2 linked regions of the Tolumonas auensis DSM 9187 genome follow. The protein of the gene in region 1 interacts with the protein of each later gene in a pairwise test. Links are inferred from orthologs where the notes say so. Each region holds a gene or a part of one and is shown on either strand. Other genes may lie near its edges.

Region 1 (4,494 bases):
ACAGAAGATGAGAAATTAAAACCAACAGCAACAATCGGGCTGAATCCGCGGCTGGCCAGACGACGCAGGCCTTGTTCACGCTGTGCTTCATTTTGCGGTTCAAATTCTTTAACCGTAATATTCTTGGCTTTTTTATATTCTTCAACACCGCCACGGAAAACGGCTTCGTTAAACGATTTATCAAATTTTCCCGCGGTATCGTAAATAACAGCAGGTTCTGCCGATTTAGCATGCGCGCTTAATGCAGTCAGAGTAAATGTCGCCACTGCTGCCATTTTCAGAATATTATTCATCTTCTTATCCTTCCAAGGGTAATCCGGCCTGATCCCGGTAAGAGTCACAGTATATTAGTCTATGAAGTGCGGAATTCTGGTCAAGTTTTTTACCTGAAAACTTGTTATTCCGGCGCTTTATTATGAAAAAATGAACTGGTACAAAGTTAAGCGCTCTCAGTCTCCCTACAATGGGGCAAATTAAACGGATCCCATATCATCATGAGCCTTCAGCAAATCTCGCTTATCGTGTCGCTTCTGCAGCAAATGTGCGTCTATGTGGTTATTGTTTATCTGCTGAGTAAAACACCGCTTTTTCAGCCTCTTACACAAGTCACCATCAGACTACCAAATAAAATTCTCTGTTATCTGATCTTTTCTGCTTTTTGCATTATGGGTACCTACTTCGGACTCCGGATCGAAAATTCAATAGCGAATACCCGGGCGACCGGCGCCGTGCTGGGCGGAATCGTCGGCGGCCCGCTGGTCGGTTTTATGGTTGGACTGACAGGTGGCATCCATCGTTATAGCTTAGGTGGTTTTACCTCATTTGCCTGCATGATTTCGACGATTGCAGAAGGTGTCATTGGCGGACTGGTTCATCGTTATTACCTGCAGCAACGTCGTCCGGAACAGCTGTTTAATCCCTGGATCGTTTTTTCTACCGCTTTAGTCGCTGAATTCCTGCAAATGGGCATTATTCTGTTACTGGCCCGCCCGTTTGATCAGGCATGGCATCTGGTGCAGAACATCGCATTACCCATGATGCTGGCCAACAGTTTTGGCGCAGCCATTCTGATGCAGATGTTGCTGGATCGGCGGGCGATGTACGAAAAATATTCGGTCGCATTTTCTGCCCGTGCGTTGAAAATTGCCGAACGTTCGATGGGCATTCTGAATAAAGGTTTCAATCAGGAGAACTGCACCCAGCTGGCCCGTATTCTGCTGGAAGAAACGAACGTGGGTGCCGTAGCACTGACCGATCGGGAAAAACTGCTCGCGTTTATTGGTATTGGCGAAGACCATCACCTGCCCGGTTCACCGATTACCTCTTCGCATACACTCCGGGCTATAGCGAATAATGAAGTGGTTTATGCCGACGGTAACCTGATCCGTTATCACTGTACGCTCGACCCCCGCTGCAAGCTTGGTTCCACGCTGGTGATACCGTTGCGGGGTGAAGATAATCAGGTAATCGGCACCATTAAACTCTATGAACCAAAACGCAAACTGTTCTCTTCACTGAACCGTACGCTCGGTGAAGGTGTGGCAAGATTGCTTTCCACCCAGATTCTGGCAGGAAAATATTCCGCGCAGAGTGCGTTGTTAACCAAGTCGGAAATCAAGCTGCTGCACGCACAGGTTAACCCGCATTTCCTGTTTAATGCATTAAACACGCTGGCTTCCGTTATCCGAACTGATCCGGAGAAAGCCCGGCAGTTAGTCCAGCATCTGTCGCTGTTTTTCCGGAAAAACTTACGGCGGGGCGCAGAAGAAGTCACCCTGAAAGAAGAGCTGGAACACGTAAATAGTTATTTACAGATAGAACTGGCCCGTTTTCCTGACCGGCTTAAAGTGCACTTTAATATCGATGAATCACTGCTGAATCAAAAATTGCCGGCATTCTCACTGCAGCCCATCGTGGAAAATGCGATAAAGCACGGCATATCTCACGCTATGGATGGCGGCACCGTTACGATCACCGGTCAGCTTCAGGACGATCACTGGCAATTGCTGGTGGAAGACGATGCCGGATTGTTTGATGCACCAGCACAGCCGGATAAAAGCGAAAGTAGTAATGGCCTGGGTATGAATCTGGTCGATCGCCGCATCAAAGCTCATTACGGTGAGCAATATGGTGTTCACGTGCATTGTCAGCCGGAAGTTTTGACTCAGGTCATCATTGATTTACCGTTTTCTGAGGTTAAAACATGTTACGCGTGATCATTGTTGATGATGAATTACCCGCCAGAGAAGAGCTGCGCAGCATTCTTGAAGGATATGAAGACTTAGAGATCATCGGGGAATGCAGTAATGCGCTGGAGGCTATTCCGGCAATCCATAAGCTGCATCCGGATGTCGTCTTTCTGGATATCCAGATGCCCCGGATCAGCGGGCTGGAAATGGTGAGTATGCTTGATCCCGAGCAGATCCCGGCCATTGTCTTTGTTACTGCCTATGATGAGTTTGCGCTGAAAGCATTTGAAGAAAATGCCTTTGATTATCTGCTGAAGCCCATTGAACCATCCCGCCTGGAAAAAACACTGCACCGGTTACGTAAAGAATTAACTCACCATTCTTATCAGTCGCTGGCCGAACTGGCACCACTGCGTTCAATCCCCTGCTCGGGCCATAACCGTATTTTTTTAGTGCCGCTAACTGAGGTGGAATATATCCACAGTGATTTGGCCGGTGTACATGTCTGCAGTGCCAAGCAGGCTGGTGTTACACAACTGACCATGCGGACACTGGAAGAGAAAACATCCTTCCTGCGCTGCCACCGGCAATACATGATTAATCCGGATCAGGTGGCGGAAATTCAACTGCTGGAAAACGGCAGTGCCGAGGTCATCACCCGTGCGCAGCAACGGATCCCGGTCAGTCGCCGCTACCTGAAGCCTCTGAAGCAGAGCCTGAATATCCCATAATGGCAAAACCACTCCCCGACGGATCATAACCGCTTAATCCGCTATACAACCGCTCACCTGATTAGAAATGTTATTCCTGAAATGAGTCTCCTAAAGTGAACCTGTACCGCCAGAAAGGATCTGGCGTCAGCTTCCACTTAAATCAGGAGTAACACACATGACGCATGCAATTACATTTGTCATCAGTGCACTGTGTATTCTTGCTATTTGTTATCGGTTCTACGGTATTTTCTTTGTTCGTAAAGTACTTCAGGCCGATGACAGTCAGGTAACGCCTTCTCATGCGTTATCTGATGGCAAGAACTATGTGCCAACCAACCGCTGGGTTAACTTCGGTCAGCATTTTGCTGCTATCGCAGCTGCCGGCCCCTTAGTTGGTCCGGTTCTGGCCGCCCAGTACGGTTATCTGCCCAGTTTCCTCTGGCTGCTGATAGGCTGTGTAATTGGCGGTGCGGTGCACGATACTGTCGTGCTATTTGCCTCAATGAAATATCAGGGCAAGTCACTTTCGGAAGTTGCCAAAGCGGAGCTTGGCCCGGTAGCTGGTTGGTGTACCGGTCTGGCGATGCTGTTCATCATCACCATTACCATGGCTGGTTTGTCTATGGTCGTTGTGCACGCGCTGGAACGTAACCCTTGGGGTACTTTCGCCGTCTTCATGACCATTCCGATTTCCATGGTGGTTGGCTTATATCACAAATACACCGGCGATCTGAAAAACTCATCTATCGTTGGTTTTATTGCCGTGCTGGCCTGCGTGTTCTTCGGCCCGTACATTCAGGGCACCGTGTTCGGTGACTGGTTGACTCTGCACGAAACCACTATCAGCCTGGCACTGCCAATTTATGCCTTCTTCGCAACCGCTCTGCCAGTCTGGTTACTACTGACTCCTCGCGGTTACATCTCTTCCTTCATGAAGATTGGTGTATTCGGTGCGCTGGTGATCGGTGTGGTGTTCATCAACCCTGAAATCAAATTCCCTGCCCTGACTCAGTTCATTCATGGCGGCGGCCCTGTTCTGGGTGGTCCGGTATGGCCATTTATTTCTATCACCATCGCTTGCGGTGCAATCTCTGGTTTCCATGCCTTCATCGGTTCTGGTACTACACCGAAACTGGTCGACAAATGGAGTGACATCCTGCCTGTCGCCTTCGGTGCCATGCTGGCGGAATGTGTAGTTGGCGTGATGGCGCTGATTGCTGCCACTGCGTTACATCCTGCAGATTATTTCGCAATCAACTCATCTCCGGCTGCTTTTGCAACTCTGGGCATGAACGTTGTTGATTTGCCACAACTGTCTCAGGAAATTGGTCTGGATCTGTATGGTCGTACCGGTGGTGCCGTTACTCTGGCAGTTGGTATGTCTTACATCTTCACTAAAGTAAGCTGGTTCAGCAGCCTGGCATCTTACTTCTTTCAGTTTGTCGTTATGTTTGAAGCGGTATTTATCCTGACTGCGGTTGACTCTGGTACTCGTGTGTCCCGCTATCTGATTCAGGATTTCTTTGGCGAATTCTACTCACCACTGAAACGTCTGGACTGGTTGCCAGGTGCGATTGGTGCGAGCGTGTTAG
Region 2 (4,428 bases), 630 kb from region 1 along the record:
AACCGTATTACCATTAGTAACATCGCAGAATTAGCGGGCGTCTCTAAGGCGACCGCTAGTTTGGTATTAAACGGCAAAGGTGATGAATACCGGGTGTCGGAAGAAACGCAGCAACGGATCCTGTTGATTGCCGAAGAACACCGTTATCAACCCAGTTTCCATGCCCGGGCATTGCGTTCGTCACGCAGCCATACCATTGGTCTGGTGCTCCCTTTTCTGACCCAGTTCACGCATGCCAGTCTGGCGCGGGAGCTGGAATCACTGTTCCGTAATGTCGGAATTCAGATCATCATCGCCTGTTCGGATGAAGATCCGGAGCAGGAAAGAGTAGTGGTTAACAATCTGCTGCAACGCCAGGTAGATGGTCTGATTGTTATTTCCAGTAACACCAGTGATGAAGCTTACAGCAAGATCCACAGCTATGTACCGGTGGTACAGCTCGGCCGTCAGATTGGCGATTCCAGCCTGCCGCTGATCATGACCGATGCCACCGCCGCGACCGCCAATCTGATTCAGGTATTAGCCACGCAGTATCCGGATGAAGTCTACTATTTTGGCGGAGAACCAGGTCTCACACCGAGTAAGCAACGGCTGGAAGGGTATGCTCTTGGCCTGCAACGGGCTAATGTTTCGCCCCGTGCAGAATGGATCCGCCAGCGGAATTATTTCTCCTATTCCGGTTATGACATGATGGAAGAAGTCTGCAATGAACTGGGGCGTTCGCCCAAAGCGCTGTTCACGGCTTCGTTTTCTCTGCTGGAAGGTGTGCTGCAATATCTGAATCAGAATCCGCAGATGCAACAGGGCTTACATCTGGCCAGTTTTGATGATCATGAACTGCTGGATTTTATGCCACTGCGCATCGACAGCATCGCTCAGGATTATACCGCCCTTGCCTTCAATGCTTTCAGTGCGCTGATGGCGCTGATGGAAGACAAACCACTGTCTGCACCAGTCACCCAGAATATTCCGGCGCGTATTCGCTGGCGCCATCCGGAATCCCGTCGGCTGAGTAAACTGCTGGCAACTGATTTGCTGCCCCAATAAAAAAGCCACCCGCAGGTGGCTTTCTAAATCGCATAAGATCACTCTTGCGGGATCACTTTGCCGATAAAACGTAGGTTACGGTACAGCTGTGCGTAATCGATACCATAGCCCACGACGAATTCATCCGGAATAGTAAAGCCTGTCCATTCAACCGGGACCTGCACTTCACGGCGCGCCGGTTTATTCAGCAGCGTACAGATAGCCAGCGATTTAGGCTCACGCAGACCGATGATGTCGCGGATTTTGCTTAAGGTAAAACCGCTGTCGATGATGTCTTCCACGATCAGGACATCTTTGCCCTTGATCTCATCATCCAGATCTTTCAGTACCCGCACTTCACGGGAAGAGGTGGTGCTGTTGCCATAGCTGGACGCGGTCATGAAATCGAGACTGACCGGTAAATCGATATGCCGGCTCAAATCAGCCAGAAACAGGCAGGAACCACGCAATAATCCGATCAGCACCAGTTCAGAGGTTCCCTGATAATGCGCGGTGATCTGACGCCCCAGCTCTGCCACCTTGGCCTGTAATTCATCTTCCGGGATCATCACATCAATTCTGTGCTTCATCATAACGACTATCTACCTGTTTAAATTTGGCTGCGGGTTAGCCCGCATATTAAAACGAAAATGTGGCAATACTGCATTATACCTTGTTTATCATCGGAAGATCGCGCCGAAAGCAGGATCAACCAACTAAAATCCCGGTTAGTACAGAAACAAAAATAAAAAAAGCCACACGAACACGGGTGTGGCTTTTTCAGATTGCGGCAGTAAATCAGCTACGGCTCAGATAATCCGCCTGACCGATCCACTTGTAACTGGTCAGTTCGGTTAAGCCCATCGGACCACGGGCATGCAATTTCTGAGTAGAAACAGCAACTTCTGCCCCCAGACCAAATTGGGCGCCATCCGTGAAACGAGTCGAGGCATTCACATACACAGCCGCAGAGCCCGCAGCATTAATGAAATACTCGGCGCACTTCAGATCGTTGGTCAGAATTGCATCCGAATGGCAGGCATTATGTTCCTGCAGATGAGCAATTGCTGCTTTGACATCCGCGACCACTTTCACACCCAGCGTCAGACTCAGCCATTCGGTGTCAAAATCTTCCGCACCGGCTGCACGCAACTGTTCCGCACCCGCGGCCTGCAGCAATGCAAACGCTTTCGGTTCTGCCACCAGCGTGACTTTCTGCTGATTCATACGGGCAACCAGCGCGGGCACGATCTCAGCGGCGATTTTTTCATTCAGCAGCAACGTATCCAGTGAGTTACAGGCTGACGGACGCTGTACTTTGGCATTATCAATTACGTCGATAGCACGAATCAGATCGGCACTTTCATCCACATACAGATGGCTGACACCGAAACCACCGATGATCACCGGAATGGTGCTCTGATCTTTACACAGACGATGCAGATTCGCACCGCCGCGTGGAATGATCATGTCGACATACTGATCCATGGTCAGCAATTCGCTGACCAGCGCACGATCCGGACTTTCAATATATTGCACTGATGCTGCAGGCAGACCGGTTTTCGCCAACGCAGCCTGAATGACTTTTACCAGCGCCATGTTGGAATTAAATGTCTCACGGCCACCGCGCAGAATGCTGGCATTGCCGGTTTTCAGACACAGCGCCGCGATATCAATGGTGACGTTCGGACGCGCTTCATAAATCACGCCGATCACGCCAATCGGTACGCGGCGACGCGACAGGCGCATCCCGTTTTCCAGCACGCGACTGTCAATTTCAGAACCGACCGGATCGTCCAGCGTCACGACTTTGCGTACATCCGCCACAATCCCGGCCAGACGTGACTCATTCAGCAGCAGACGATCCAGCATGGCATCGGTTAACCCTGAGGAGCGACCGGCTTCGATATCTTTGGCATTCGCCGCCAGGATCACATCCTGCTGCAATTCCAGTTCTTCTGCCATCGCCAGCAATGCCTGATTTTTGCGTGCCGTAGCCGCAACAGCCAGCTCAAATGACGCTTCACGGGCTGCCTTGCCCATTGCTAATAAACTCATGCTCATTCTCCCTTACAGCAATACCATGTCATCGCGATGGATTGCCACCGGACCATAGCCGTAACCTAAACACGATTCGATTTCATCGGAATGATGACCGCGTACACGTTCTAATTCATCAGCAGTATAACGGGTAATACCACGCGCCAGCTCTTTACCTTCCGGTGTGATAATACGCACCGCTTCACCGCGGCCGAATTCACCGGCAATCTTAGTGATACCTTTCGGTAACAGACTGGAACCTTTGTCATGAACCGCTTTCACGGCACCGACATCAATGTGAATTTCACCGTGTGACTGCGGACCGGCCAGGATCCAGCTCTTGCGTCCTTCCAGCGGGTTGGCCTGTGCTTTAAAGCGGGTGCCCACTTTTTCGTTATTAGCCAGACGGCCCACCACTTCCGGTGTCTTGCCACTGGCAATAACCACTTCAATACCCGCACGGCAGGCAATATCGGCCGCCTGCAGTTTGGTAGACATACCACCGGTGCCGAGGCCACTCACGCTGTCACCGGCCAGACTACGCAGCTGATCGGTGATTTCGGTCACTTCCTCGATCAATGTTGCATCAGGATTAGTACGCGGATCAGCAGTAAACAGCCCTTTCTGATCGGTCAGCAGGATCAATAAATCCGCATCGGCCAGAATTGCAGCGCGAGCTGACAGGTTGTCATTATCACCGACTTTGATTTCGGCAATCGCAACGGCGTCGTTTTCGTTAATAACAGGGATAATACGGTTGTGCAGCAATGTCTGCAGCGTATCGCGCGCATTCAGATAACGTTCGCGATCTTCCAGATCAGCGCGGGTCAGCAATAACTGACCAATCTGCAGCCCGTAAATGCTGAACAGATTCTGCCATACCTGCATCAGGTGACATTGTCCCACCGCCGCCAGCATCTGTTTGTTGGGCATTGTGGGGGGAAGATCGGGGTAACCCAACTTCTCACGACCGGCAGCAATTGCGCCGGAGGTCACAACTACGACCTGATGCCCATGACGATGCAGAGCAGCACACTGACGAACCAGTTCAACCATATGAGCCTGATCCAGTTTACGTGTGCCGCCGGTAAGAATGCTGGTGCCCAGCTTGACGACGATGGTTTTGCTTTTCATTGCTGCGATAACCCTCCATGAAGGGCTTCTTTATACCGAGGCTAACCGCCCCCTGCAACGGAATTTCGCAGCAATTTTATGCGATCAGTCAATCAGAGATTAAAATGCAAACGCAACCACTCGCCGATCTCGCTTAACATGCGGTTCATCTGCTCTTTGACCGGTTCTTTATCCAGCACCACCGCTTTTCCGTTCAGACTGGAAGAAGCCAGCATCCGGATATCAGAC

What was found. Proteins that work in one complex are often made in the same cells at the same time.
Region 2: the proteins of btsR (region 1) and TOLA_RS04155 interact in binary tests that used the Escherichia coli proteins (3 or more experiments, as listed by UniProt). The link is inferred for Tolumonas auensis DSM 9187 from one-to-one orthologs.

Annotation. Positions count from the first base shown.
Region 1 is NC_012691.1:1,510,711-1,515,204, reverse strand. The notes cover bases 1,063-4,061. They hold btsR (two-component system response regulator BtsR), read left to right. Parts: upstream 1,063-2,203; coding sequence 2,204-2,920; downstream 2,921-4,061. Other genes in these bases: TOLA_RS06990 (carbon starvation CstA family protein), read left to right, coding at 3,078-4,061; TOLA_RS07000 (sensor histidine kinase), read left to right, coding at 1,063-2,216. In the rest of the region: TOLA_RS07005 (BMP family lipoprotein), read right to left, coding at 1-293; more of TOLA_RS07000, read left to right, coding at 495-1,062; more of TOLA_RS06990, read left to right, coding at 4,062-4,494. UniProt on the Escherichia coli protein: Member of the two-component regulatory system BtsS/BtsR, which is part of a nutrient-sensing regulatory network composed of BtsS/BtsR, the low-affinity pyruvate signaling system YpdA/YpdB and their respective target proteins, BtsT and YhjX.
Region 2 is NC_012691.1:883,604-888,031, reverse strand. Bases 955-3,887 are described here. They hold TOLA_RS04155 (glutamate-5-semialdehyde dehydrogenase), read right to left. Parts: upstream 3,085-3,887; coding sequence 1,825-3,084; downstream 955-1,824. Other genes in these bases: proB (glutamate 5-kinase), read right to left, coding at 3,097-3,887; hpt (hypoxanthine phosphoribosyltransferase), read right to left, coding at 1,086-1,616; TOLA_RS04165 (LacI family DNA-binding transcriptional regulator), read left to right, coding at 955-1,047. Also shown: more of TOLA_RS04165, read left to right, coding at 1-954; more of proB, read right to left, coding at 3,888-4,200; esterase FrsA, read right to left, coding at 4,293-4,428. UniProt on the Escherichia coli protein: Catalyzes the NADPH-dependent reduction of L-glutamate 5-phosphate into L-glutamate 5-semialdehyde and phosphate. The product spontaneously undergoes cyclization to form 1-pyrroline-5-carboxylate.